4 regions of the Streptomyces siamensis genome follow, and region 2 is predicted to be linked to each of the others. Evidence: riboswitches for the same ligand, from Rfam matches in the RefSeq annotation. Region 2 holds a riboswitch; each other region holds the start of a gene.
What was found. Region 2 has a riboswitch for cobalamin ahead of nicT (Nickel transporter NicT). Riboswitches for the same ligand answer to the same signal wherever they lie in the genome.
Positions count from the first base shown of each region.

Region 1: linked by a shared signal. The riboswitch ahead of ABEB03_RS45205 (cobalamin biosynthesis protein) and the one ahead of nicT (Nickel transporter NicT) in region 2 are both predicted to bind cobalamin.
Region 3: linked by a shared signal. The riboswitch ahead of ABEB03_RS42710 (CbtB domain-containing protein) and the one ahead of nicT (Nickel transporter NicT) in region 2 are both predicted to bind cobalamin.
Region 4: linked by a shared signal. The riboswitch ahead of ABEB03_RS19970 (ribonucleoside-diphosphate reductase subunit alpha) and the one ahead of nicT (Nickel transporter NicT) in region 2 are both predicted to bind cobalamin.

Region 1 is NZ_BAABKB010000076.1:64,875-71,826, forward strand. Features, by position in the region: gene ABEB03_RS45180 (alpha/beta hydrolase) at 1-246, opposite strand, end outside; gene ABEB03_RS45185 (class II aldolase/adducin family protein) at 606-1,328, opposite strand; gene ABEB03_RS45190 (lysozyme) at 1,525-2,274, shown strand; gene ABEB03_RS45195 (inorganic phosphate transporter) at 2,452-3,705, shown strand; gene ABEB03_RS45200 (hypothetical protein) at 3,718-3,939, shown strand; cobalamin riboswitch at 4,202-4,342, shown strand; gene ABEB03_RS45205 (cobalamin biosynthesis protein) at 4,453-5,415, shown strand; gene ABEB03_RS45210 (cobyric acid synthase) at 5,465-6,952, shown strand, end outside.
Region 2 is NZ_BAABKB010000002.1:372,178-379,129, forward strand. Features, by position in the region: gene ABEB03_RS04420 (chaplin) at 1-191, opposite strand, end outside; gene ABEB03_RS04425 (DUF2087 domain-containing protein) at 409-1,047, shown strand; gene ABEB03_RS04430 (D-2-hydroxyacid dehydrogenase family protein) at 1,151-2,143, opposite strand; gene ABEB03_RS04435 (hypothetical protein) at 2,269-2,850, shown strand; gene ABEB03_RS04440 (YcnI family copper-binding membrane protein) at 2,881-3,633, shown strand; gene nicT (Nickel transporter NicT) at 3,727-4,830, opposite strand; cobalamin riboswitch at 4,859-5,062, opposite strand; gene ABEB03_RS04450 (Cys-Gln thioester bond-forming surface protein) at 5,314-6,678, opposite strand.
Region 3 is NZ_BAABKB010000047.1:152,367-159,318, reverse strand. Features, by position in the region: gene ABEB03_RS42730 (LacI family DNA-binding transcriptional regulator) at 1-75, shown strand, start outside; gene ABEB03_RS42725 (nuclear transport factor 2 family protein) at 189-581, shown strand; gene ABEB03_RS42720 (ferredoxin) at 679-1,053, shown strand; gene ABEB03_RS42715 (histidine phosphatase family protein) at 1,387-1,965, opposite strand; cobalamin riboswitch at 2,109-2,249, shown strand; gene ABEB03_RS42710 (CbtB domain-containing protein) at 2,288-2,509, shown strand; gene ABEB03_RS42705 (CbtA family protein) at 2,532-3,302, shown strand; gene ABEB03_RS42700 (hypothetical protein) at 3,364-3,504, opposite strand; gene ABEB03_RS42695 (acyl-CoA dehydrogenase family protein) at 3,592-4,773, shown strand; gene ABEB03_RS42690 (oxygenase MpaB family protein) at 4,843-5,640, shown strand; gene ABEB03_RS42685 (serine/threonine-protein kinase) at 5,705-6,952, shown strand, end outside.
Region 4 is NZ_BAABKB010000013.1:279,882-286,833, forward strand. Features, by position in the region: gene ABEB03_RS19950 (GntR family transcriptional regulator) at 1-668, shown strand, start outside; gene ABEB03_RS19955 (DUF3311 domain-containing protein) at 874-1,197, shown strand; gene mctP (monocarboxylate uptake permease MctP) at 1,194-2,792, shown strand; gene ABEB03_RS19965 (GNAT family N-acetyltransferase) at 2,939-3,463, shown strand; cobalamin riboswitch at 3,538-3,676, shown strand; gene ABEB03_RS19970 (ribonucleoside-diphosphate reductase subunit alpha) at 3,812-6,193, shown strand; gene ABEB03_RS19975 (ribonucleotide-diphosphate reductase subunit beta) at 6,256-6,952, shown strand, end outside.

The DNA of each region.
Region 1 (6,952 bases), on a different contig from region 2:
GACGACCGCGTGGGAGCCGTTGCCGGCGAGGCCGTAGGTGCCCGGACGCAGTGAGGCCAGATCACGGGTGAGCGTGATCCCGCCGGACGTCGTGGCGTGCACGGTGAGCCGGGGTTCGGTCGGTAGGGGCCGACCGGGTGACGCCTTCAGTGCGGCGTCGCTGGCGAACCGGCCCGCCGCCACGGAGGCTGCGCCCGCGGCGATGGCTACGGTGACGGCTGCGGCCGTCGCTTTGACAGTGCGCACGGGTTCAGTCTCCCGGGGGAGACCGTGGTCGGCCAGTGGGAGCGCGGGGGGCACGCCCGAGGGCGGGGGTCTTTCCGTGGGGCCGGGCGCGCCGGGCTCGGCACCGCCGGAGCGGTCGGTCCCGGCCGGGCGCCGCGTCGGTGGGAGGCAATCTCTCCCCTGGCCGGGCGGGCAGGGCTCCACCCGTGCCCGGCCTCGGCACCGCCGGAACAGTCCGTCCTGGCCGAGCGCCGCGGCGGTGGGAAAGGCGCCCCCGGCCGAGCGTCACAGCCGAGGGAAAGGCGTCCCCCGCCCGGGTTGCCCTGCCTGCGCGGCCCCGTGTCCGGAGTCGGCCGGAGGAGTGAAGGCGACGGTCGGGGCTACGGTTTCTGGCCGTAGGTCTTCAGGTGTTCGCCCACCCGGGCCACCTGGGCCTGGGTCAGCAGGTTCGGGGTGAGGCCGGGGACCGACGCGGCGAGGAGCCAGACGCGGGACATCCACTCCAGCTGGGCCGTGCGGTCGTACGCCTGGGACAGGGAGGTGCCGTGGGCGACGGTGCCGTGGTTCTGGAGGAGGCAGGCGGTGCGGCCGTCGAGGGCCCGGAGCATGTTCTCGGCCAACTCCGCGGTGCCGTACGTCGCATAGGGGGCGACACGGACCGGCCCGCCGAGGGCGGCGGCCATGTAGTGGATCAGCGGGAGCTCGGGGACGAGCGTCGAGACGGCCGTCGCGTGGGCCGCGTGGGTGTGGACGACGGCGACGGCGTCCGTGGCGCGGTAGACGGCGAGATGCATCGGCAGTTCGCTCGTCGGCAGCAGCGAACCGAGCACCTGCCGCCCGTCGAGGCCGACGCCGACGACGTCCTCGGGCGCGAGCCGGTCGTACGGCACTCCCGTCGGCGTGACCAGGACGGTGTCGCCGACCCGGACCGACACGTTGCCCGACGTTCCGACGACCAGCCCGTCGGCCACTGTCCGACGGGCCGTCGTCACGAGCTCCTCCCAGGCCCGCGCCACCTCGTCCCCCACGCCCCCCGCGCCCCGCGCACCCGCGGCCTGTGCTTCCTCCCGCACGTCCCGTGCGTCCCGCCGCTGTTCAGCCATGCCGCGATCCTGCCAGCAGGCGGCCTCGCCGTGTCGTGGGCGAGGGCACTTTAGGCCGGAGCGCACGCCTCCGTAAGGGCACATATGGGCACGGATCACCTTCCGAGGTGGATTGGCCGGTGATCGACCTCCGGTCGCCGATCTTCCAGTAGCCTCTGGGGGATTTGTCGTACACGTCGCCATTCCGGGGGGAAATATGGCCCGTGATCACAAACCACTCCATCGCCGCGTCCGCGCCACGGCCGCGACGGCCGTCGTGGCGGCGCTCACCGCGGCGGGCACCGCCCTCACCGCGCTCCCGGCGAGCGCCGCGGGCAAGCCCAAGGGGCACGACGTCTCCTCTCACCAGAAGAACGTCGACTGGCGGAGCGCCAGGGCGAAAGGCGCCCGGTTCGTCTACGTCAAGGCGACGGAGTCCCACACGTACCGCAACCCCTACTTCAGCCGGCAGTACAACGGCGCGCGCGACGCGGGCATCCTTCGCGGCGCCTATCACTTCGCGGTGCCGGACAAGTCCTCCGGCACCACCCAGGCCGCGTACTTCGTGCGCAACGGCGGCGCCTGGCGCGCGGACGGCTGGACGCTGCCGCCCGCGCTGGACATCGAGTACAACCCGTACGGCAAGCGCAAGTGCTACGGCCTGAGCAAGGCCGGGATGGTGAGCTGGATCAAGGCGTTCAGCGACGAGGTCAAGAGGCGGACCGGCCGCCGCCCGGTGATCTACACGACCACGCACTGGTGGAACACCTGCACCGGCGCCAGCCGGGCCTTCGGCGCGAACCACGCCCTGTGGCTGGCGCGCTACGACTCCGCGGACGCCGGCACCCTGCCCGCCGGCTGGTCGTACTGGACGTTCTGGCAGTACGACAACAGCGGCAGCCTGCCGGGTGACCAAAATCTCTTCAATGGGTCCATAACCGGACTCAAGCGGCTCGCCCGAGGCTAGACACTGGTAGCGGAGCCCGATATTCCGCCTGCGTTCGAGGAACGGGGGACCCCTCCGGCACAAACGGAGGGGCATCCCGCCGATTGAGACACCCCACAGCCTGCCTCAGTTCATCTTCCGTTCACCCAGGTTGCTTACGGTCCACATGCCACTGACGTCCAACAGAAGCCTGGGTAAATGGAACACATCACGCTCCTCCTCGGAATCGTGATCGTCACCGCTCTCGTGTTCGATTTCACGAACGGTTTCCACGACACTGCCAACGCGATGGCGACGACCATCTCGACCGGCGCTCTCAAGCCCAAGACGGCGGTGGCCATGTCCGCCGTGCTGAATCTCGTCGGTGCGTTCCTCTCGGTGGAGGTCGCCAAGACGATCTCCGGCGGAATCATCAACGAAGAGGGCATACGCACCGAAGTGATCTTCGCGGCGCTCGTCGGCGCCATCCTCTGGAATCTGCTGACCTGGCTCCTGGGTCTGCCCTCCAGCTCCTCCCACGCACTCTTCGGCGGCCTCATCGGTGCCGCCGTCATGTCGGCGGGCTGGTCGTCGGTGAACGGTTCGACCGTCGTCACCAAGGTGCTCATCCCCGCGGTGGCCGCGCCGATCGTGGCCGGAATCGCCGCCATGCTGGCCACCCGGCTGACGTACCGCATCGGCGGTCGCGTCGAGGAGAAGGCGACCGCCAAGGGCTACCGCGCCGGCCAGATCGCCTCCGCCGGCCTGGTCTCCCTCGCCCACGGCACGAACGACGCGCAGAAGACGATGGGCATCATCACCCTGGCCCTGGTCACCGGCGGCGTCATCGCCCCCGGCTCGAACCCTCCCACCTGGGTCATCGTCTCGGCCGGTATGGCCATCGCGCTCGGCACCTACCTGGGCGGCTGGCGCATCATCCGCACGATGGGCAAGGGCCTCACCGACCTCGCGCCGCCGCAGGGCTTCGCCGCCCAGACCAGCGCCGCGACGGCCATCCTGGCCTCTTCGCACATCGGCTTCTCCCTCTCCACCACCCAGGTCTGCTCCGGCGCCGTGATGGGCTCGGGCCTCGGCCGCAAGGGCGGTGTGGTCCGCTGGTCGACCGCGACCCGCATGTTCGTGGCCTGGGGTCTGACCCTGCCGGCCGCGGGTCTGGCCGGTGCCTCCGCCGAGTTCCTGACCAAGCAGGGCACCTGGGGCATCGTCCTCACGGGCGTGCTGCTGGTCGCCGGCGCCGGCGTCATCTGGACGCTGTCGCGCCGCCAGCCGGTCACCGTCGACAACGTGAACGACGTCGACGCCGAGCCCGCCGGCGTCGTCACCACGGCGATGGCCGCCGTCGCCGTGCCGCCGGCCGGCCCGGTCACCACGGCCGACTCCGAGCTCAAGGCCACCATCCCGGTGCCGGACCCCGGCCCCTCCGCCGAGCCCACCCGCCCGGCCACGGTGTAAGGAACCAACAGCATGAACATCGACTGGGCAGCCCTCGGCTCCGTCTTCGGAGTCAGCCTCGGGGCCACCGTGGCACTCGTCGGCCTCTTCACCCTCGGCATCGTCGGCCTCTCCAAGCGTGAGTCGGCGTCCGCCCGGGGCGACTCGGCGGCCCTCGCGGTCACCGGCGCGTACGCCTGCTTCGCGGCCTGCGCGGCGGCCGTGGCGTACGGGATCTTCATCATCGTCTCCTGACACGGGCGACGCTCTGCCGCACGAAGGGCGGGTACGGGACCCTCTGTCCCGTACCCGCCCTTCGTCGTGCCGGGCCTCCGGCGCGAGGGGACGACAGGCGGACGTGCGCGGCGGGATGCGTTCCGGGTCGTCGGAAGGCGGTCCGCGGGCCTGCGCAACGACCCCGGAACACGGTGCAATTCGGTCTTGGCGGGCAGCCGGGCATGGTGGCGGTGTGGGGCTCAGCACACTCTCTCCTCGCAGGTCAACAGCAAGTTGACGGCTGTTCTCGCCCCGTGGTGGACTGCCGGAGCCAAGTACGGCGGCAAGAGAGGAAGCCGGTGCAAGTCCGGCGCGGTCCCGCCACTGTCACCGGGGAAGAGATGTCCCGGGAGCCAGGAACTCTCACCGCCGGTCTCGTCGAACCAGGGCGTGGACACCCTGAGTGAGGACATGTCGCCATGCACGGCTGCCCAAGTGCTCTGCGCAGGACGCGAACGACGGTTGAGACCGACCTGACGGCCGGCTGAACCGATGCGTGCCGATCGCGTCTTCGCGTACGGCGCCGCCGCCGGCCTTCTCGGCGACCTGCTGCTCGGTGATCCTCGCCGGGGGCATCCGGTCGCCGTGTTCGGTCGGGCCGCGGGCGCCGTGGAACAGGTGTTGTGGCGGGACGACCGCGGCCGGGGTGCACTGCACACCGCCGTGTGCGTGGGCGGTGCCACCGCCCTCGCCGCCCTCGCCCGCCGCGCCGTCCGGCCCTCCCCCGCCGCCTCCGTCGCGCTGACCGCCGCCGCCACCTGGGCCGTCGTCGGCGGCACCACACTCGGCCGTGAGGCGCGGGCGATCGGCTCGGCGCTCGCCGCGGGCGACGTGGAGGTGGCCCGGGAACGGCTGCCGCACCTGTGCGGGCGCGACCCCCAGGCGCTGGACTCCGACGGAATCGCGCGGGCCGTCGTCGAGTCCGTCGCCGAGAACACCTCCGACGCCGTGGTGGGAGCCCTGGTGTGGGGGGCCGTCGGCGGTGCGCCCGGTCTGGTCGCCTTCCGCGCCGTGAACACGCTCGACGCGATGGTCGGGCACAAGTCGCCCAAGTACCGGCGGTACGGCTGGGCTTCAGCGCGGCTCGACGACGTCGCCGGCTGGCCGGGGGCGCGGCTGACCGCCGTGCTCGCGACCGTCGCCGGTGGCGCCCCGCGCAGCGCCGCCCGCGCCTGGCGCACGGATGCCCGCAAGCATCCGAGTCCCAACGCCGGTCCGGTGGAGGCCTCGTTCGCGGGGGCGCTCGGGGTGCGGCTCGGCGGGACGCTCTCGTACGCGGGCCGGGTCGAGCACCGGCCCGTCCTCAACGGCGACGGCCGTGCGGTGGCCGTCGCCGACATCGAACGGGCCGTACGGCTGTCGCGTCGCGTGGGCTGGCTGGCGCTGGGCGCGTGCGCCGTCGGACGGACGCTCGTCGGGCGCGCCGCCGCACGGCGGAGAGGGGCCGGGGCATGACCGGGGAGGGGTACGCCATGGATGCCGGAGCGCGCGAAGGGGCCATGTCATGAGCGGCGGACTGCTGATCGCCGGAACGACCTCCGACGCCGGCAAGAGCGTCGTCACCGCCGGGATCTGCCGGTGGCTGGTGCGACGGGGCGTCAAGGTCGCGCCGTTCAAGGCGCAGAACATGTCCCTCAACTCGTTCGTCACCCGTGAGGGCGCCGAGATCGGGCGCGCACAGGCCATGCAGGCGCAGGCCGCGCGCGTCGAGCCGACCGCGCTCATGAACCCCGTGCTGCTCAAGCCGGGCAGCGACCGGAGCAGTCAGGTCGTGCTCATGGGCAAGCCCGTGGGCGAGATGAGCGCGCGCGGCTACCACGGAGGTCGCCAACAGGCGCTCCTCGGCACGGTCCTGGACTGTCTGGCCGAGTTGCGGGGCACGTATGACGCGGTGATCTGTGAGGGGGCCGGCAGCCCTGCCGAGATCAATCTGCGGCGCACCGACATCGTGAACATGGGCATCGCCCGCAATGCGGGGCTGCCCGTGCTCGTCGTCGGCGACATCGACCGCGGCGGTGTGTTCGCCTCCTTCTTCGGGACGGTCGCGCTGCTGTCGCGCGAGGACCAGGCGCTCGTCGCCGGGTTCCTCGTCAACAAGTTCCGCGGTGACGTGTCGCTGCTGGAACCCGGTCTCGACATGCTGAAGGACCTCACCGGGCGGCCCTCCTACGGTGTGCTGCCGTTCCGGCACGGTCTCGGCATCGACGAGGAGGACGGGCTGCGGGTGTCGCTGCGCGGGGCGGTCCGCGAGTCGGAGGTCACCGCCCCTGTCGGCGCGGACGTTCTGCGGGTCGCCGTCTGCGCGGTGCCGCTCATGTCGAACTTCACGGACGTCGACGCGCTGGCCGCCGAACCGGGCGTGGTCGTGCGGTTCGTGGACCGGGCCGAGGAACTCGCCGACGCCGACCTGGTCGTGGTGCCCGGGACGCGGGGAACCGTGAAGGCGCTGGAGTGGCTGCGTGAGCGCGGACTCGCCGACGCGCTGCTGCGCCGGGCCGCCGAGGGCCGGCCCACGCTCGGCATCTGCGGCGGCTTCCAGCTGCTCGGCGAGCACATCGAGGACGACGTGGAGAGCCGGGCAGGCCACGTCGACGGGCTCGGACTGCTCCCGGTGCGGGTGCGGTTCGCGCACGAGAAGACGCTGACCAGACCGGTCGGCGAGGCCCTGGGAGAACGGGTCGAGGGGTACGAGATCCACCACGGCGTCGCCGATGTCACCGGTGGGGAACCCTTCTTGGACGGATGCCGGGTCGGCTCCGTGTGGGGCACCCACTGGCACGGCTCGCTGGAGTCGGACGGATTCCGGCGGGCCTTCCTGCGCGAGGTGGCCGCCGCCGCGGGCCGCCGCTTCGTGCCGGCCGCCGACACGTCGTTCGCGGCGCTGCGTGAGGAGCAGCTGGACCGGCTCGGCGATCTGATCGAGGAACACGCGGACACGGACGCGCTGTTGCGGCTCATCGAGTCGGGCGCGCCGCAAGGACTGCCTTTCATT
Region 2 (6,952 bases):
ACGTCGACGGTGTCCCCGCACAGGTTGACCGGCACGTTGATCGGGGCCTGGACCGCGTTGCCCGACACGGCGCCGGGCGAGCGGACGGCCTCGCCGGCGGCACCTGCGTCTGCCATGGCGAGACCGGCCCCGCTGAGCATCACGGCACCCGTCCCCATGGCGACGACGGTGGCCTTCGCGATGCGAGACATCACGTTCTCCTTTGAGTCGATGAGCGCGGCTGCACGGACGCGACCGCACTGCCCCTTCAACGCGCCCGTCCACACCTGGTCACGGCGTCGGTCGGGGGATCACCCTTTCCGAGCTGGGCTTTCGATGCGTCCACTGCCGTACGGCCGAAGGAACGGGAGGAAGAACGGGAGGAAATTCGTTACGGCGCCCGGCCCGCCCAGGACTAGCCTGCCGGGCATGCCGACCGACGAACCGACCGACCTTCCCACCGACCGGCCCACCGACCCGCCGAGCGGTCGGAGCGACCTGCCCGATCTGCCGGACCCCGCCGAACTCGTCGGCCTGATCGGCCTGTTCGCGGAGGAGAAGCGGGTGCGCGCCTTCGCCGCGGTGGCCCTCGGGGCGGACGACCCGACGCAGGTCAGGGAACGGGCGGGACTCTCCCCGAAGGACACCGCCGTCGCCCTGCGACGGCTCCGGGACCAGGGCGTGATCGCCGAGGCCGACGGACGCCTGGGCGTCGCCCACCAGCGCTTCCGGGATCTCGCACGTGCCGCCCGCCCGCGCGCGGCGGCCACCGAGGACTACGGCTCGCGGGACGAGCGGTCCGAGACGGTGCTGCGGACCTTCGTGCGCGACGGCCGCCTGGTCCGGCTGCCGTCGCAGTGGGAGCGCAAGCTGGTCGTGCTGCGGCACATCGCGGAGCGGACCTTCGAGCTCGGTGTCGAGTACCCGGAGCGGACCGTCAACGAGAAGCTCCGCGCCTGGTGCGAGGACGCCCCCGTCGACCATGTGACCCTGCGGCGCTACCTCGTGGACCTGCATCACCTGCAACGCCAGTACGGCTTCTACTGGCGGCCCGCGGCGACGGCCTGAGGGCTCGTGGCGACGACCTGAGGGCTCGTGATGACGGCCTGAGAGCTCGCGGCGACGGCCCGAGTGCCTGCGGCGCCGGCTCGGGCGCCCGCGGGCCGGGTGCTCAGCCCAGCCGGCGCACGGGCTCGCCGGCCAGGAACGCCTGGATGTCCTCGACGGCCGCGCCGTAGTACGTCTCGTAGTTGGCCCGCGACACATAGCCGAGGTGCGGGGTCGCCAGCAGGCGCGGGGCCGAGCGCATCGGGTGGTCGGCGGGGAGCGGTTCGATGTCGAACACGTCGACGCCCGCGCCCGCGATCCGGCCCTCGTGCAGGGCGGCGAGCAGCGCGTCCTGGTCGACGATCGCCGCGCGCGAGGTGTTGACGAGGTACGCGGTCGGTTTGAGGAGCGCCAGCTCGGACGCGCCGACCAGGCCCCGGGTGCGTTCGCCGAGCGCGAGGTGGACCGAGACGAAGTCGCTGCTCGCGAGCAACTCCTCCTTGGAGGCCGCCCGTTCCACACCGACCTCGGCGGCGCGCTCCGCGGTGAGGTTCTGGCTCCAGGCGCTGACCCGCATGCCGAAGGCGAGTCCGACCCGGGCCACCCGGCCGCCGATCTTCCCGAGCCCGAGCAGGCCGAGCCGGCGGCCGTGCAGATCGGCGCCCACGGTGCTCTGCCAAGGGCCGCCCGTCCGCAGCGCGTCGTTCTCGGTGACGATGCCGCGGGCCAGGCCGAGCAGCAGCGCCCAGGTCAGCTCCACCGGGGGCGTCGAGGAGCTGGGGGTGCCGCACACGGTCACGCCGTACGTCTCGGCGGCGGCGTAGTCGATCACCGAGTTGCGCATTCCGGAGGCGATCAGCAGCCTGAGCCGGGGCAGCCGGGCGAGCAGCGACGCCGGGAAGGGCACCCGCTCGCGCAGGGTGACGACGATGTCGAAGTCCGCCAGCGCCGCCGCCAGCGCGTCCTCCGCCGCGGCCTCGCCGCCCACGGCGGAGCCGGCGGCCCGGGGCCGCTCGCGGAAGCTGACGACCTCCACGTCGTCGGCGAGCGGCGACCAGTCGGCCACCTCGGTCGCGACTCCCTGGAAGTCGTCGAGCACGGCGCAGCGAAGTCGCATGTCAGGTCCCTCCCAGGATCAACCGGACCCTATCCGAGCCGTGTCGGGGCCGGAGCGTCCGGATGCGGGGCGGCTCCCGGGAAGCCACGACGGCCCCTCCCGCCGCATGGCAGTATCTGGGCTCCATGAGTGCGTCCCCGGCAGTACGGAGCCTGCGCGCGGCGGTGTTCGCCGTGCTGTGCGTGCTGCTTGCCGCCGGGGGACACGGACTGGCCACGGGACAGGCACCGCCGCTCCGGGCGGACGCTGCCGGGATCCTCGCCGTCTTCGTCGCCGCCTGTCTGCTGGGCGGCCGGGAACGGTCGCTGCTCGGGATCGGCGGCGGGATGCTGGCCGCGCAGGCCGGGCTCCACTTCGGGTTCGAGGCCGCCCGGCCACGCATGGCGATGCCCATGCACGGGGCGCACATGACGCACACGCACGCCATGACACCGCACGCCACGGCCGCACATCTGGCCGCGGCCCTGCTGGTGACCTGGTGGCTGCGGCGCGGTGAGGCCGCGCTGTGGACCCTGCTGCGGTGGGCCGTGACGCTCGTCCCGGGTCTCGTGGCGTGGTGGCGGGTACGGACGGGAACGTCCTTCGCACCGGCGCGCCGGGGTGCCGTGCACCGCGTGTCGGTGCCGGCGCGTCCGCTGCGGCAGGTGCTGCTGCGGTACGCCGTCTTTCGTCGGGGACCGCCGGCCGGGCTCGCGTACACGACCTGACCGCGTTCCACACCAGTACGGAGTCCCCTGATGTCCCCGATGAGCACCACCCTGCGCCGCGCCGGCGTCGTCGCCGCCCTGAGCACCGCCGGAGTCCTGGCCGCGGCGGGTGCCGCCTTCGCGCATGTGACGGTCCACCCCGAGAGCTACCCCAAGGGCGCCACGGACGGTGTCCTGACCTTCCGCGTCCCCAATGAGGAGGACACCGCCAGCACCACGAAGGTGCAGGTGTTCCTGCCCACCGACCATCCCGTCCTGGGTGTTCTGGTCACTCCGCAGGCGGGCTGGACCGCCAAGGTGACGACCACCCGGCTGAAGAAGCCGATCAAGACGGACGACGGCACGATCACCGACGCCGTCTCGGAGATCACCTGGACCGGCGGCCGGATCCGGCACGGCGAGTTCCAGGACTTCGACGTCGCCTTCGGTCAACTGCCCGACGACACCGACCAGCTGACCTTCAAGACCCTGCAGACCTACTCGGACGGCAAGGTGGTCCGCTGGATCGAGGAGACGCCGAAGGGCGGCGAGGAGCCGGAGAGCCCGGCGCCGCTGCTCTCGCTCACCGCCGGGAGCGAGGGCGGAGCGGGCTCCGGTGAGGGGTCGTCCTCGGCCTCCTCGTCGGCGCCGGCGTCGGAGTCGACCGCCAAGGCCTCGACGGCGAGCGACAAGAGCAGTGACTCGACCGCCCGCGGCCTGGGTGTCGCCGGGCTGGTCGTGGGTGTCCTCGGGCTGCTCGCCGCAGGGTTCGCCCTCGCCCGCGGCCGGAACGCACGCTCCTAGCCGCCGCGCGGCGCCCGCGACCGGAACGCGGGCGCCCGTCCACAGCGCGGCAGCCGCCCCGCCGGTTCCGGTCGGTGGGGCGGCGGCTCGGTGTCAGTTCCCGTCGGCGGGGCGGACCGCCCAGCGCTGCTCGACCTTGGCGAGCCGCCAGTACGCCACCGCCGCCGCCCAGACGACGACGAACAGGCCGACGATGATGTACCCGACGTTGTCCAGGTCGAGGCCCGCTATCCAGCCGGTCACCGCGTCGCTCAGTTCGAGCTTGTCGTGCAGGACGCCCACCAGCTCGATGGTGCCGATGAAGAAGGCCACCGCGATGGACAGGCCGGTGATGGTGAGGTTGTAGAAGACCTTCCGGACCGGGTTGGAGAAGGCCCACTGGTAGGCGAAGTTCATGAACGTGCCGTCCAGGGTGTCGAACAGGCTCATCCCCGCGGCGAACAGCAGCGGCAGGCACAGGATCGCGTACCAGGGCAGCCCGGCCGCGGCGCCGCTGCCCGCCATCACCATCAGCGTGACCTCGGTGGCGGTGTCGAAGCCCAGGCCGAACAGGAAGCCCAGCGGATACATCTGTCCCGGCCGGGTGATGGACTTCGTGAAACGGCCGAGGACGCGGTTCATGAACCCGCGTGAATCCAGGTGCTGTTCGAGTTCGGCCTCGTCGTACTCGCCCGCGCGCATCGCCCGGAACACCCGCAGGATGCCGACGAGCGCCACCAGGTTCAGGGCCGCGATCAGGTAGAGGAACGACCCGGAGACCGTGGTGCCCATGACACCGAGCACCTGATGCGTGCTGGAGCCCTCGTTCATGATGCGCCCGGCCAGCTGGGTGCCTCCGGCGATGAGCGCGGCCAGCAGGACCACGACGCTGGAGTGCCCGAGCGCGAACCAGAAGCCCACCGACACCGGTCGCTTGCCGTCGGCCATCAGCTTCCGGGTGGTGTTGTCGATCGCGGCGATGTGGTCGGCGTCGAAGGCGTGCCGCATGCCCAGCGTGTAGGCCGTGACGCCGAGTCCGATGCCGAAGGCCCTGGAACCGACCTCGTAGTGCTCGGGCACCACGAGCAGGAACAGGATGCCGAAGGCGACGACGTGCAGGCCCGCGATCGCGGCGAGGAGCACGGCGGTCCGTACCGTGTCCTCGCGCCGCCAGCGGAACGTGGCGGCGGAAGGGGACGACTGCGTGGGCAGGGTCATGCGGTCACGCTCCAGCACCTCGTGGATCACTTCGTGAGATGCCGTGGCCGGTCTCCTGGCTGACGGGTTCGCGCGTCCGCCCCTGCCTTCCCGGCCGCACGGCCAGTGGCGCCGCCCGAGGAGGGCGGCACGGGACGGAAACTCCCCGATCACAGTGGCGAGGGCCGCTCCGGCCTGGGCCCCTGAGGGGCCGTCACCGGTCTTCCCGAACACCACGGCCCGACAACCGTAGGGGCGGCCCGGGCCCGCTGCAAAGCCGAGCGCCCGTGCGGGTATCGAAGATCACAAACGGCTGCCCGCGGCGCGGGACCGCCTGACCCGGGGTGCGGGACACGTCCGGCCGGCCGGTGGAGCGGCCCCTCGGCAGGGCCCGTGCCCCCGGGCGCCTGGGGCGGGCCGGGGCCACGGGCTCACGAAGCCGTCCTGAGTACGGTCACCCGCTGCCGAGCTGCCGAGCTGCCGGGTGGCTCAGTCCTGTGCGGCTCAGTCCTGCGTGGGTGACTTCTTGCGGCGGACCAGGACCACCGCGGCGCCGCCGATGACGACGAGGGCGATGGCGATCCCCGCGATGACAGGCGTCGCGTTCGAACTGCCGGTCTCGGCGAGATCGCTGTCGCCGGCGGACGTGCCGCCCACCGAGGCAGGGCTCGGCTCACTGACCGTCTGGGTCGTGATGTCGTTCGCGCTGCCCTGGGTCTTGCAGTCGAGGACGCCCTTGAACCGCTTCTGGAAGCCGTTCGGACCGGTGATCGTGAAGTCGTACGCCTGGTCCTCCTGGAGCGGAATGGTCACCGTCCCGGACGCGCCCGCCCCGATGGTGTGCTCGCTCCCCATCAGCTCGAAGGTGAACGGCTCGTCGCCCTCATTGGCCGCCGTGATGTCCACGCCACCCTCGGCGCAGTTCTTCTTGGCGGACAGAGCCGGTATGGCGCCCTTCTCGGCCCAGTTGGCGGTCGCCGTCGCGGAGACCGTCGACTCGCTGGAGCCCGCGAGGATCTGGGTCTGGCTGCGGGTCTCGGAGGTGAAGGCACGGCCGACCGGCACGGTCGTGGAGGCCTGCACCGTCAGCGCGGCCGAACCGTCCGCGCTGTCCTTCGGGACGTCGAAGTAGACGTGGCCGCCGTCGACGGCGGACGTCACCGGCTTGCCGTCCTTGTCCACGATCTTCACGCCTGCGGCGTCCGCCGGGGGCGCCACCGCCACGCTGTCCGCGTTGGTGTGCACCGTGACCGGGCCGAGCCGCTCGCCGGCATGGCCGGAGACCGCGGGCGGGGTGAGGCTCAGCGAGGCCTTGGGCTCGGGGAGGTTCCGCGCGCTCTTCTGCAGGTAGTCCGCGAGCTTCTGCGCGCCGGGGTCGGCCGCGTCCACGTCGGCGCCGTCCGAGTACCGCCAGATGGCCACCTGCGTGCCGGCGGCCGCGTCCTTCTCCGTGAGGCTCGCGACGCCGGCCTTCGCGGCGAGGGCCGCGAGGTCGTTCACCTGCGGGTAGGAGTTCTGCAGGATCCAGCGGATCTTGCCCGCGTCCTTGTTGGCGCCCAGCGACGTGCCGCTCCAGGGCGTCTCCTGGTACTTGGCGTCCCGCTGGGTCGGGTTGTGGAGGTCGACGCAGTAGGTCTGCAGCATGCCGCCGTCGTCGACGGACATCTCGAACAGACCCGCGGAGACCCACGAGTCCTCGCCGTGGTCGTGGATGACGGCGGAGCCGTAGGTCTTCAGGTCGCCGATGGTGGCGGTCGCGCCACCGAGGCTCTGCGGGGTCTCGTCGGCGGCGGCCGTGCCGGCGGTGGCGAGCGCCCCCGCGGCGACGAGACCCGACACCAACGTCGCGGCGGTGAGACGGGCTGTCACCCGCCTGCGCGCGAACGACGCAGAGAACGAACGAAACACAGAATTCCCCTTCGCGCAGGACCCGTTGATGTGGGGGAAGGTCCCGCCAGCAGAATCAGAAGCCCCGTGAGCTATGCCCGGCATCCTAAAGACGCGGCGCACCACGCTCCCCGGTCATTCCATCCGATAACCGATCCGACTCGGAATCGTTATCGCTCACCTGCTTGTGAGCTGCGCTTATCGACAAATCAATGATGGCGGATCGGTTTGAATTCGCCGATAAGTCGCAGTTCGG
Region 3 (6,952 bases), on a different contig from region 2:
GGGTCGGGGGAGGAGACCGTCATCGCCCCGCGCCTGGTGGTGCGCGGCACCACGGCCGCCCCGACGGGTGGCTGAACGGTCTCCGAGGCCGAACGGTCTCCGAGGCTGGACGGCGCCCTGCCGCGTGGCTAGTGTGATCAGCGAATAGTCAATTTGTTGAGTATGGGTATGAGGATGAGGTGGGCGTGATGGATTCCTTCCGCAAGGCCGTGGAGGCCGGTGACCTCGCCGCGGTCGAGGACATGCTGGCCGACGACGTCGTCTTCCACAGCCCCGTCGCCTTCAAGCCCTACCCCGGGAAGGCGATCACCGCTGCCATCCTCCGCGGTGTCACACGCGTCTTCACCGACTTCCACTACGTCCGCGAGATCGGCGGCGCGGACGGCCGCGACCACGCGCTCGTCTTCGAGGCGAAGGTCGGCGACAAGAAGATCACCGGCTGCGACTTCCTCCACTTCGACGAGGACGGGAAGATCGACGACTTCATGGTCATGGTCCGCCCGCTGTCCGCCGCCCAGGCGCTCTCCGAGGCGATGGGAGCCCAGTTCGACCGGATCGCTCAGGAGGCGGCCGGCGCGTGACGTCGGGCGGCCCCCCGGCGCGCACCGTGCGCACGAGGACCGCGTTCCGGAGGCGGTGGACGGGTTTGACGCGAAGGCGCGCGGCTACCCGCGCGTCGTGACATCGACGACTTCCCGGCAGGAGCTCATCCGGTTCCTCGAGGACCGCTTCGCCTGCGCCCAGGCGTGCACCGAGTGCGCCAGGGTCTGTGCGCTGCGCGCGAGCCTCATGGATCCGGACGGGCCCAAGGAACAGGACCTCGTACGCCGCAAGGGCATCCAGTGCACGGAAGTGTGCGACGCGACCTGCCTGGTGCTGTCCGAAGGGGTGCACCGGGACGAGGCCGCCGTCCGCTCCCAGGTGGAATGGTGCCGCGACGTCTGTCTGGAGGGCGCCGACGTCTTCGACGAGTACGACGGTGCGCAGGACGCGGCGAAGGAGTGCCGTGCCTGCGCGCAGGCGTGCTCGGACTTTCTCGCGATCCTGGGCTGAGCGCGGCCCGGGCCGTCCGGCGCCGAGCGCGCCGTCCGGGCAGGTCGGCGCCGAGCGCCGTGGCGGCCGTTCTGGGCCGAGCACCCTCCGGAGCCGCCGGCCTGCCCGCCCGGGCGCGGGTGGGAGCGGCACGGCGGGACGGGACGGGAACTTCCGGGCCGGGAACGGCGCTCCGACGGACGACCGTAACTTCGTGGGACGACCGTAATCCGACGGGCTGCCGGAACTCCGTGGGGCGACCGGAACTCCGACGGGCTGCCGGAACTCCGTGGGGCGACCGGAACTCCGTGGGGCGAACGGAGGTCCGGCCGGCGGCGCGCTCCGGCCGTCACCTCAGCCCGGCTCCACCAGCGGCCGCCCCGCGCGGACGTTCCAGCGCCCCGATCGCCCGCTGAACTCCGTGGCGGTCAGGGGCGGTACGTCGACGCGCCAGAAGGCCGCGTCCGGCGCCCCCAGAACCCGCACCAGCGCGCCCCGTACGACCTCCGGTTCGACCACGGCGACCGTCCGGCCCGACACGTGCGCGGTGCCGTCCAGCCAGCCGGCCACCCGGTCGCAGAACGCCCGTACCGACTCGCCGCCGTGCGGCGCGGCTCCGGGGTCGGCCAGCCAGCCCGCCACCGCCTCGGGCTCCTCGGCGCTCACCTCCGCCAGCGTCGCACCGCGCCAGCGGCCCACGTCGAGCCCGGCCAACTCCGGTGCGTCCGGCACGCCTTCGAGGCCGAGCGCGTCGGCGGTCGCACGGCAGCGCACGACGGGGGAGACCCACTGCCGCTCCGCGGCCGGCAGTCGTCCCGCGGCCGCCCGCGCGAGCCGCAGTCCGGACGCGTCGAGCGGACGTCCGTCGTCGAAGCGGGCCTCGCGCAGCGCGGTGCCGATCGCGGCTGAGATCAAGATCACTCGACTTGTCATGTCCTCACTCTCATGGGTTTCGTGGTGTCCGCCGACCCGAAAAGCCTTACGGGGCAAGGGAATCCGCGGCACACCCGGTCCGTGGGGCGCGCCCCGTGCTCCCTCGTGCGCCCTTGGCCGGAACCCGCCGACGCGGTACCGTCGCGTCGAAATCGACGACGGCTCGGCGGAAGCCCGGTGGAAATCCGGCACGGTCGCGCCACTGTAAGCCCAGCACGAACCCCCCACTCCAGGGGCGGTGAGGGCGGGGCAAGTCAGACCCGCGGCTGTCGTCCAGTGCACCACCGAAATGGGACGCGAGTTCCCCAGGAGGTTCTGCCCCATGGCGCAGTCCGTCGCTCAGCCGACCGCCACACCCACCGCGGTACCCGCCAAGCTGCCGATCGGCGCGATCGCCCCCTGGGCGGTCTTCTTCGGCATCCTGATGCTGGTCCTGCTCTACTTCGTCGGCGCCGAACAGGGCGCCACCGCAGTCGTGTCCGGCGAGAACGTCCACGAGTGGGTCCACGACGCCCGCCACCTGCTCGGCTTCCCGTGCCACTGACGGACACGGGACGTACGAGCCGATGAATTCCTCAATCGTAAGAAACCTGTTGGTGCGTGGCATGCTCGCGGGACTCGCCGCGGGCCTGCTCGCCCTGGTCGTCGCCTACTTCCTGGGCGAGCCGCGCGTCGACTCGGCGATCGGCTACGAAGAGGCGCACTCCCACGCGCACGAGCACGGCGTGGAAGCGGTGTCCCGGACGATGCAGTCCACCGGCGGCCTGGCCACCGGCGTCCTCGTCTACGGGGTCGCGTTCGGTGGTATCGCCGCTCTCGCGTACTGCTTCGCGCTCGGCAGGATCGGCCGCTTCGGGCCGCGGGCGAGCGCGCTGCTGCTGTCGGTGGCGGGCCTGCTCGCGGTCTATGTCGTGCCGTTCCTGAAGTACCCGGCCAACCCGCCGTCGGTCGGCGATCCCGACACCATCGGGAAGCGCACGACCCTGTACTTCCTGATGATGGTGCTCAGCGTGCTGCTGGCCGTCGCGACCGTGATCCTGGGCAAGCGCCTCGCGCCGCGCCTCGGCAATTGGAACGCGACGATCGCGGCGGGCGCGTTCTTCGTCCTCACGATCGGTCTCGCCTACGCCTTCCTGCCGGCCGTGAACGAGGTTCCGAAGGACTTCTCGGGCACCCTGCTCTGGCAGTTCCGGCTCGCGGCCCTCGCCATCCAGCTGACCCTGTGGACCGCCTTCGGGCTCGTCTTCGGGTTCCTGGCCGAACGGGTACTGGCGCCGAAGCCGGCCGCCGGAGACCGGCAGGAGGTCACCGCGGGGGCGACTCCCGTGGCCCACTGAGCGGTGACGGAAGGGCGGCCCCGGTCCTCGACCGGGGCCGCCCTCCTGCGTGCACCGGACGTCAGGCCGGCCGGATCAGCAGCTCGAAGCCGTCCAGCAGCGCCGTGAGGCCGACGTCGAGGTCCACGTCTCGCGCCGGCCCGGGGGGAAGAGTGGCGGTGGTCGCCGAAGGGGCCCACGGGAAATCCCTCTGACGCGTCATCGGCATTCCCAAGTTCTGCAACACGTTCTACTCTGTGCGCCGACCAGCCGGGAGAACCAGCTCGGGCACCGGGCAACAGGAGGCGCCGTGCATCTCGAATACACGCCGGAGCAGCAGCGTCTGCGCACCGAACTGCGTGACTATTTCGCCCAGTTGGTGCCCGACAACGCCTACGCCCGGTACGCCGACCCCGCCTCGCAGAAGCGCTTCTACCGCGAGACCGTCCGACGTCTGGGCGCGGACGGCTGGCTCGGCGTCGGATGGCCGAAGGAGTACGGCGGGCGCGGGCTGACCCCCATGGAACAGTTCATCTTCTTCGACGAGGCGGCCCAGGCGGGCGTGCCCCTGCCCCTGATGGCCCTGAACACCGTCGGACCGACGATCATGCAGTTCGGGACGGAGGAGCAGAAGTCCCACTTCCTGCCCAGGATCCTCTCCGGCGAGATCGACTTCGCGATCGGCTACAGCGAGCCCGACGCCGGCACCGACCTCGCCGCGCTGAAGACGAAGGCGGTCCGTGACGGCGAAGGTGATTACGTCGTGAACGGGCAGAAGATCTGGACGACGAACGGCGACACCGCCGACTGGGTCTGGCTCGCCGTCCGCACCGACCCCGACGCCCCGCCGCACAAGGGCATCACCATGCTCCTGGTGCCGACCTCCGACCCCGGCTACTCGTGCACGCTGATCAACACACTCGCCTCGCACGACACCACCGCCAGCTACTACGAGAACATCCGGGTCCCCGTCACCCGTCGGGTCGGCGAGGAGAACAAGGGGTGGCGGCTGATCACCAACCAGCTCAACCACGAACGCGTGACGCTCGCCGCGCACGGCACCATGGCGATCCGGGCCCTGCACGACGTTCAGCGCTGGGCCATGGAGACCAAGCTCACCGACGGCCGCCGCGTGGCCGACCTCCCGTGGGTGCGCCGCCGGCTCGCGCAGACCCACACCCGGCTCGACGCCATGAAACTGCTCAACTGGAAGATGGTGAACGCCGTCCAGGAGGGCACCCTCACCCCGCAGGACGCCTCCGCGGTCAAGGTGTACGGCTCCGAGGCGCGCCGCGACGCATACGCCTGGCTGATGGAGATCGTCGCCGCGCCCGGGGTGCTCAAGGAGGGCTCCGCGGGGGCCGTCCTGCACGGCGAGCTCGAACGCGGCTACCGCTCCGCGGTGATCTTCACCTTCGGCGGCGGCAACAACGAGATCCAGCGCGAGATCATCTCGTGGATCGGACTGGGGATGCCCCGGGTCCGGCGTTAGCCTGACACGGTGGAGAGCACGTTCCCGGGCGACCCGGGACTCTTCGGTCCCGGCTCCGTGACCTGGCAGATGCACGGCGACCCGATGATGTGGGTCGCCGGCATCCGCGCGCTGTACCTCCAGGCCCTGCACCCACGCGTCGTGCGCGGGGTGACGCAGAACTCCGACTTCCGGCGCGACGCCTGGGGCCGGCTGATGCGCACCGCGAACTTCGTCGGCACGACGACGTACGGCACGGGTGAGGCCGCCGAGAAGGCGGGGGCGAGGGTGCGAAAGATTCACAGCATGCTCACGACGACCGACCCCGGCACGGGGGAGCGCCACCCGGTCGACGAACCCGGACTGCTGTTGTGGGTGCACTGCGCCGAGATCGACTCCTACCTCCACGTGCTGCGGCGCTCCGGCTTCCGGCTGACGGACGAGCAGGCCGACCGGTACGTCGCCGAACACCTGGTCAGCGCGCGACTGGTCGGGCTCGACCCCGCGGACGTACCGGCGAGCCGGGCCGAGCTGGCCGCCTACTTCGACAAGATGCTTCCGGAGCTCGCGGCGGGGCCCGAGGCCCAGGAGGTGGACGCCTTCCTGCGGCGTCCGCCCGTCCACCCGCTGTTGCTCCCGGCGCGCGCCGTGCTCTGGCGGCGCGTGGCACGGCTGGCGTACGCCTCTCTGCCGCCGTACGCCCACGAGTTGTACGGCAGGCCCGTACCGCCGCCCGCCTCGGTGACCCGGCACCTGCGCGTCACGGGCACCGCCCTGCGCTGTGTTCCCGCACGTCTGCGCTGGCAACTCCCGCCCAAACACATTCTGCGCGCCATGTCACGGCTCGGCCCCGGCTCGCGCCCCGCACCATACAAAGTCGGCAGATAGCTCGCCATACTGGACGGGCCGGGGGAGGGCGCGGGCTGAGCAGTGACGGGGGCGATCACACGAGATGGCGGACTCCAGGCTGATCCAGGGCCGGTACCGGCTGCTCGATCTGATAGGGCGCGGCGGCATGGGCGAGGTGTGGCGTGCGCGCGACGAGTCGTTGGGTCGACAGGTCGCCGTCAAGTGCCTCAAGCCGCTGGGACCGCACCACGACCAGTCCTTCACGCGTGTCCTGCGTGAGAGGTTCCGCCGCGAGGCCCGCGTCGCCGCGGCCCTCCAGCACCGTGGTGTGACCGTGGTCCACGACTTCGGCGAGTCCGACGGAGTGCTGTACCTGGTGATGGAACTGCTGGACGGGCGCAACCTCAGCCAGCTCCTGGAGGACAACAAGCACCATCCGCTGGCGGTCGCCGACGTGGTGGACGTCGCCGACCAGGTGGCCGCCGCGCTGGCCTACACCCATCAGCAGGGCATCGTGCACCGCGACCTGAAGCCCGCGAACATCATGCGTCTTGCCGACGGCACCGTGAAGATCTGCGACTTCGGCATAGCCCGCCTCGGCCACGACATCGGCTTCACCTCCCGGTTGACCGGCACCGGCATCGCCATGGGCACGCCGCACTACATGTCGCCGGAGCAGATCAGCGGCTCCCATGTCGACCAGCGCAGCGACCTGTACTCGTTCGGGTGCGTGCTCTACGAGATCGCCACCGGGGCACCGCCGTTCGACCTCGACGACGCGTGGGCGGTCCTCGTCGGCCACCGCGACACACCGCCCGAGCCGCCGCGCAGCCATCGCGCCGAACTGCCCGAGTACGTCGAGCGGATCATCCTGGACCTGCTCGCCAAGCAGCCCGAGGAGCGCCCGCAGGACGCCCGCGAGCTGGCCCGCCGCATCGGTGCGGGCCGCGCCACCCCGATGTACGTGCCGACGGTGGTCACCCCGGCGGTCACGGGCCGCCGTGCGGTGGCGCCCTCGACACAGACGCGCCCCGAACAGCCGCCGTCCCGCGAACCCCGGCTCCCGTCCTGGACCCATGGCATGACCACCGGCCACAAGGCCGCTGGACCCGGGCTGCGCAGCACCCCGCCGGACGCGTCGGCCGGCCTCACCGGAGACTGGATCGCCCGGCCCTCGGCGGCCGTGACGGCCCGGCCCGCGGCCCCCGAACGCCCCGCCCCGTCAACGGAGTTGATCACCACACTGGCGGGGCGGCACAACGCCGGGCTGAGCCTCGGGAGGCTCGGCCGGTGGACCGAGGCGGGCGAGGTGCACCGTGCCGTCGCCGCCGAACGCGAGCACGCTCTTGGA
Region 4 (6,952 bases), on a different contig from region 2:
ACATGACGGAGACCCTGCCGCCCGGCACGCCGGTACCGCCCGAGCGCACCCTCGCCGCCGAGTTCGACACCTCGCGCACCACCGTGCGGCAGGCCCTTCAGGAACTGGTCGTCGAGGGCCGCCTCGAACGCATCCAGGGCAAGGGCACCTTCGTCGCCAAGCCGAAGGTCTCCCAGGCGCTCCAACTCACCTCGTACACCGAGGACATGCGCGCGCAGGGCCTCGAACCCACCTCGCAGCTCCTGGACATCGGCTACATCAGCGCCGACGAGACGCTCGCAGGACTGCTCGACATCTCGGCCGGCGGCCGGGTGCTGCGCATCGAGCGGCTGCGCCTGGCGAGCGGCGAGCCGATGGCGATCGAGACGACCCACCTGTCCGCGAAGCGCTTCCCCGCGCTGCGCAGGTCGCTCGTCAAGTACACCTCCCTCTACACGGCGCTCGCCGAGGTGTACGACGTCCATCTCGCCGAGGCCGAGGAGACCATCGAGACCTCGCTGGCCACCCCGCGCGAGGCAGGACTGCTCGGCACCGACGTCGGCCTGCCCATGCTGATGCTCTCCCGCCACTCGCTCGACAAGCAGGGCGAGCCGGTGGAGTGGGTGCGCTCGGTGTACCGGGGCGACCGGTACAAGTTCGTGGCCCGCCTCAAGCGCCCTCAGGACTAGCCCGCCACCCCAGGACCAGGGGGGTGCGCACCCCGTCGGGAGCGGCGTCCGGGACGCCGCTCCGGGCGCTGTCGAGTTGACGGGGCGTCGCGGTCTCATTGCTGTTGGGGACCGATATGCGGACGAGGGGTTCCGCTTTACTGACGCCGTCGCCTAGATTGCCTGCGCGTTACACAGGTGATCAGCGAGGGGACGGAGTCGCCGTATGTCAGATGTGCCTGAAGTGAAACCACCGGTGGTCACGCCGGTTCGCGTGGTGATCGCCCTGTGTCTGCTCGCGCCGTTCGTGGCGATGCTGTGGGTCGGCTCCTACGCCAAGGCCGACCCGGCCTTCATAGGCATCCCGTTCTTCTACTGGTACCAGATGGCGTGGGTGCTCATCTCGACGGCGCTCACGATGGTCGCGTACCAGCTGTGGCGGCGTGACCAGCGGGCCCGCGCCTCCGCCGCCACCCGCACTTCCACCAAGGGCGCCCCGGCCTTTGCCGAGGGTGCCGAAGCATCCGCCGAGGGGAGTGCCGGAGCATGAAGGACGGCGTCAACGGCGTCGCACTCGGCGTCTTCATCTTCTTCTTCCTGGCCGTCACGGTCGTAGGGTTCCTGGCCGCGCGCTGGCGCAAGGCCGACAACGAGCACAGCCTCGACGAATGGGGCCTGGGCGGAAGGTCGTTCGGAACCTGGATCACCTGGTTCCTGCTCGGCGGCGACCTGTACACCGCGTACACGTTCGTGGCCGTACCGGCCGCCATCTACGCGGCGGGCGCGGCCGGCTTCTTCGCCGTGCCGTACACGATCCTGGTCTACCCGCTGATCTTCACCTTCCTGCCGCGCCTGTGGTCGGTGTCCCACAAGCACGGATACGTGACGACGTCCGACTTCGTTCGCGGCCGCTTCGGCTCCAAGGGTCTGTCCCTGGCCGTGGCGATCACCGGCATCCTGGCGACCATGCCGTACATCGCGCTCCAGCTGGTCGGCATCCAGGCCGTCCTGGACGTGATGGGCGTGGGCGGCGGCGACAACACCAACTGGTTCGTCAAGGACCTTCCGCTGCTCATCGCCTTCGGTGTGCTGGCCGCCTACACCTACTCCTCGGGCCTGCGTGCCCCCGCCCTGATCGCGTTCGTGAAGGACACCCTGATCTACATCGTGATCGCGGTGGCCATCATCTACATCCCGATCAAGCTGGGCGGATTCGACGAGATCTTCAAGGCGGCGGGCGACAAGTACACCGCGGCCGGCGCGGGCGGGCTCGTGCCTCCCGAGGCGGGCCAGTGGACCTACGCCACGCTCGCGCTCGGCTCGGCACTCGCGCTGTTCATGTATCCGCACTCGATCACGGCGACGCTGTCCAGCCGCAGCCGCGAGGTGATCCGCCGCAACACCACGATCCTCCCGCTGTACTCGCTGATGCTGGGCCTGCTCGCGCTGCTCGGGTTCATGGCGATCGCGGCCGGGGTGAAGGTCACCAACGGCCAGCTCGCGATCCCGCAGCTGTTCGAGAACATGTTCCCGGACTGGTTCGCGGGTGTGGCCTTCGCGGCCATCGGCATCGGCGCGCTGGTCCCCGCGGCCATCATGTCGATCGCCGCCGCGAACCTCTTCACGCGCAACATCTACAAGGACTTCATCAAGCCGGACGCCACTCCGCAGCAGGAGACCAAGGTCTCCAAGCTGGTCTCCCTGCTGGTGAAGGTGGGCGCGCTGGTCTTCGTCCTCACCATGGACAAGACGGTCGCCATCAACTTCCAGCTCCTGGGCGGCATCTGGATCCTGCAGACCTTCCCGGCCCTGGTCGGCGGCCTGTTCACCCGCTGGTTCCACCGCTGGGCGCTCCTCGTCGGCTGGGCCGTGGGCATGCTCTACGGCACGATCGCCGCGTACGGGGTGGCCTCGCCGACGCAGAAGCACTTCGGCGGCAGCGCCAAGGAGATCCCCGGCATCGGGGAGATCGGCTACATCGGCTTCACGGCGTTCACCCTGAACGTGGTCGTGACGGTCGTCCTCACCTTCGCGCTGCGTGCGTTCAAGGCCCCGGACGGCGTCGACGAGACGTCCGCCGAGGACTACACGGCGGACGCGGGCGACCCGGGGGTCGAGGTGGAGCTGCCGGTGGCGGCCCACTGACCCGGCGGTTCCACACTCCGCGGCGCCCCTCGGTCAGGGGGGCGCCGCGGTCTTTTCGCGCCCGCGGTCCTGCCGTCGTACGGTGACAGGTCCCAGCCCCTGGGAATTCGGCGGCCCTCCCGCGCGATCTCCCACAGACTGTGCGCATGGACACAGTCATCCGCGTCGCGCGTCCCGAGGAGTACCCGGGCCTCGGCGAGATCACCGCCCAGGCCTATCTCGGCGACGGACTGCTCGACTTCGGGGAGAGCGACGCGTACCTCGGAGAGCTGCGGGACGTGGCCAAGCGCGCCGCCGCGGCCGACGTGCTCGTCGCGGTCGAACGCGACTCCACGCCCGGCACGCAGCGGCTGCTGGGTGGGGTGACCTTCGTGCCGCGCGGCGGCGCCATGGCCGACATCGCCCGCCCCGGCGAGGCCGAGATCCGCATGCTCGCGGTCGCCCGCGAGGCACGCGGCCGGGGTGCCGGGGAGGCACTCGTCCGCGCCTGCGTCGACCGCGCACGGGCCACGGAGGGCTGCGTACGCATCGTGCTGTCCACCCAGCACTCCATGCACGCCGCCCACCGGATCTACGAGCGCCTCGGCTTCACCCGCACCCCGGACCGCGACTGGAACCCGATCCCGGAGCTGGACGACATCAGGCTCCTCACCTACGAACTGACGCTCTGACAGCTCTCCTGCCACCCTCCGAAGCCGACACGACACAACATGTGGGGGTGGTCCCGCAGCCCGGCACAAGATGTATGCTCATGCTCGCTGTCGCCGCAGGGGAATCCGGTGCGAATCCGGAACTGTCCCGCAACGGTGTACTTGTGCGTGTTCGCGTATCCGCCTGCACGCGCTGGCTTCAGTCCGAGGACCTGCCGGCAGCGCACCCCGGCCGTCCGGCCCGGGTGCCGACGACGTCCGGGCCTCGCGGAATGGGCCGGTGGACGCGGTGCGCTGCCCTCCGGTCAGCGCCCCCGTGTGCCTCCGTGCCTCCCGACAGGCCCCGTGCCGAGCGAGGGAGAGCCCCACGTGACCATCGCGCCAGCCGATCCGGCTTCAGCGTCAGCGCAGCAGGCCCCGGTGGAGACGGACGGTCCCGGTACCGCGCTGCTGCGGATCCTGACCGATCTCACCGCCGACCTCCCCGACGCCGACCCCGGCCGGGTCGCTGCCGCCGCGCTGCGCGGCCGGTCCGCCCGGGCCGACGAGGCGGAGCTGCGTGAGCTGGCCACCGAGGCGGCGGCGGGACTCATCTCCGAGGACCCCGCGTACTCGCGGCTGGCCGCCCGGCTGCTGACGATCAGCATCGCGGCCGAGGCCGCCTCGCAGGGCGTCGCGTCCTTCTCCGAGTCGGTCGCCGTCGGCCACCGCGAAGGTCTTGTCGCGGACCGTACGGCGGAGTTCGTCCGCCTGCACACGGCCCGCCTCGACGCGCTCGTCGACGTCGAGGGCGACGACCGCTTCGGCTACTTCGGCCTGCGCACCCTGCACAGCCGCTATCTGCTCCGCCACCCGATCACCCGCCGGGTGATCGAGACGCCCCAGCACTTCATGCTCCGGGTGGCGTCGGGTCTCGCCGAGGACGACAGCGTCCGCTCCGTGGACGAAGTCTCCGCGCTCTACCGGCTGATGAGCCGCCTCGACTACCTGCCCTCCTCCCCGACGCTCTTCAACTCCGGTACGCGGCACCCGCAGATGTCGTCCTGCTACCTCCTCGACTCCCCGCTGGACGAGCTCGACTCCATCTACGACCGCTACCACCAGGTGGCCCGGCTCTCGAAGCACGCGGGCGGCATCGGGCTGTCGTACTCCCGCATCCGTTCGCGCGGTTCGCTGATCCGCGGCACGAACGGGCACTCCAACGGCATCGTCCCGTTCCTGAAGACCCTCGACGCCTCGGTCGCCGCGGTGAACCAGGGCGGCCGGCGCAAGGGCGCGGCGGCCGTCTACCTGGAGACCTGGCACTCCGACATCGAGGAGTTCCTGGAGCTGCGCGACAACACCGGTGAGGACGCCCGGCGCACGCACAACCTGAACCTGGCGCACTGGATCCCGGACGAGTTCATGCGCCGGGTGAACGAGAACGGCGACTGGTCGCTGTTCTCCCCGGCCGACGTGCCGGAGCTGGTCGACCTGTGGGGCGACGAGTTCGACGCCGCGTACCGCAAGGCGGAGGAGGCCGGGCTCGCCCGGAAGACCATCCCGGCCCGCGACCTGTACGGCCGGATGATGCGCACCCTCGCACAGACCGGCAACGGCTGGATGACCTTCAAGGACGCCGCCAACCGCGCCGCCAACCAGACCGCCGAGCCGGGCCACACCGTCCACTCCTCGAACCTGTGCACCGAGATCCTGGAGGTCACGGACGACGGGGAGACGGCGGTCTGCAACCTCGGTTCGGTCAACCTCGGTGCCTTCGTGAGCGACGGCGACATCGACTGGGAGCGGCTGGACGAGACCGTCCGCACGGCCGTGACGTTCCTGGACCGGGTCGTCGACATCAACTTCTACCCGACCGAGCAGGCGGGCCGCTCCAACGCCAGGTGGCGCCCGGTGGGCCTCGGCGCGATGGGCCTCCAGGACGTCTTCTTCAAGCTGCGGCTGCCCTTCGACTCGGCCGAGGCGAAGGCGCTGTCCACGCGGATCGCCGAGCGCATCATGCTCGCCGCGTACGAGGCCTCCGCGGACCTCGCCGAGCGCAACGGCCCGCTGCCGGCCTGGGAGAAGACCCGTACGGCCCGCGGTGTGCTGCACCCCGACCACTTCGACGCCGAGCTGACCTGGCCGGAGCGCTGGGCGGCACTGCGGGAACGCATCGCCGCGGTCGGCATGCGCAACGCGCTGCTGCTCGCCATCGCGCCCACCGCCACCATCGCGTCCATCGCGGGCGTGTACGAGTGCATCGAGCCGCAGGTCTCCAACCTGTTCAAGCGCGAGACGCTCTCCGGCGAGTTCCTCCAGGTCAACTCCTACCTGGTCGCCGACCTCAAGGAACTCGGCGTCTGGGACGCGCGCACCCGGGAGGCGCTGCGCGACTCCAGCGGCTCCGTGCAGGACTTCGCGTGGATCCCCGCCGAGGTCCGGGCGCTGTACCGCACTGCGTGGGAGATCCCGCAGCGCGGCCTGATCGACATGGCCGCGGCGCGCACCCCGTTCCTGGACCAGTCGCAGTCGCTGAACCTGTTCATGGAGACGCCGACGATCGGCAAGCTCTCCTCGATGTACGCGTACGCCTGGAAGCAGGGCCTGAAGACGACGTACTACCTGCGCTCGCGCCCGGCGACCCGCATCGCCCGCGCGGCCCAGGCGCAGGCGCAGCCCGAGAAGACCATCCCCGTCCAGCAGGTGGCCGACCCCGACGCCGTCGCCTGCTCCCTTGAGAACCCCGAGTCCTGCGAGGCCTGCCAGTGACGACCGCCCCGAACACCGAGAAGAACCTGCTCGACCCCGGCTTCGAGCTGACTCTGCGCCCCATGCGCTACCCCGACTTCTACGAGCGCTACCGGGACGCCATCAAGAACACCTGGACCGTCGAGGAGGTCGACCTCCACTCGGACGTCGCCGACCTCGCGAAGCTGTCCCCGGCGGAGCAGCACCTGATCGGCCGTCTGGTCGCCTTCTTCGCGACGGGCGACTCGATCGTGGCGAACAACCTGGTGCTGACGCTGTACAAGCACATCAACTCCCCGGAGGCGCGGCTCTACCTGAGCCGGCAGCTCTTCGAGGAGGCGGTCCACGTCCAGTTCTATCTGACGCTGCTGGACACCTATCTGCCCGACCCGGAGGACCGGACCGCCGCCTTCGCGGCCGTGGAGAACATCCCCTCCATCCGCGAGAAGGCCGAGTTCTGCTTCAAGTGGATGGACTCGGTCGAGAAGCTGGACCGACTGGAGAGCAGGGCGGACCGCCGCCGCTTCCTGCTCAACCTCATCTGCTTCGCGGCGTGCATCGAGGGGCTCTTCTTCTACGGCGCCTTCGCCTACGTCTACTGGTTCCGCAGCCGCGGCCTGCTGCACGGCCTCGCGACCGGCACCAACTGGGTGTTCCGCGACGAGACGATGCACATGTCGTTCGCCTTCGAGGTGGTCGACACGGTCCGCAAGGAGGAGCCGGACCTGTTCGACGACCAGTTGGAGCAGCAGGTGACGGACATGCTGCGGGAGGCAGTCG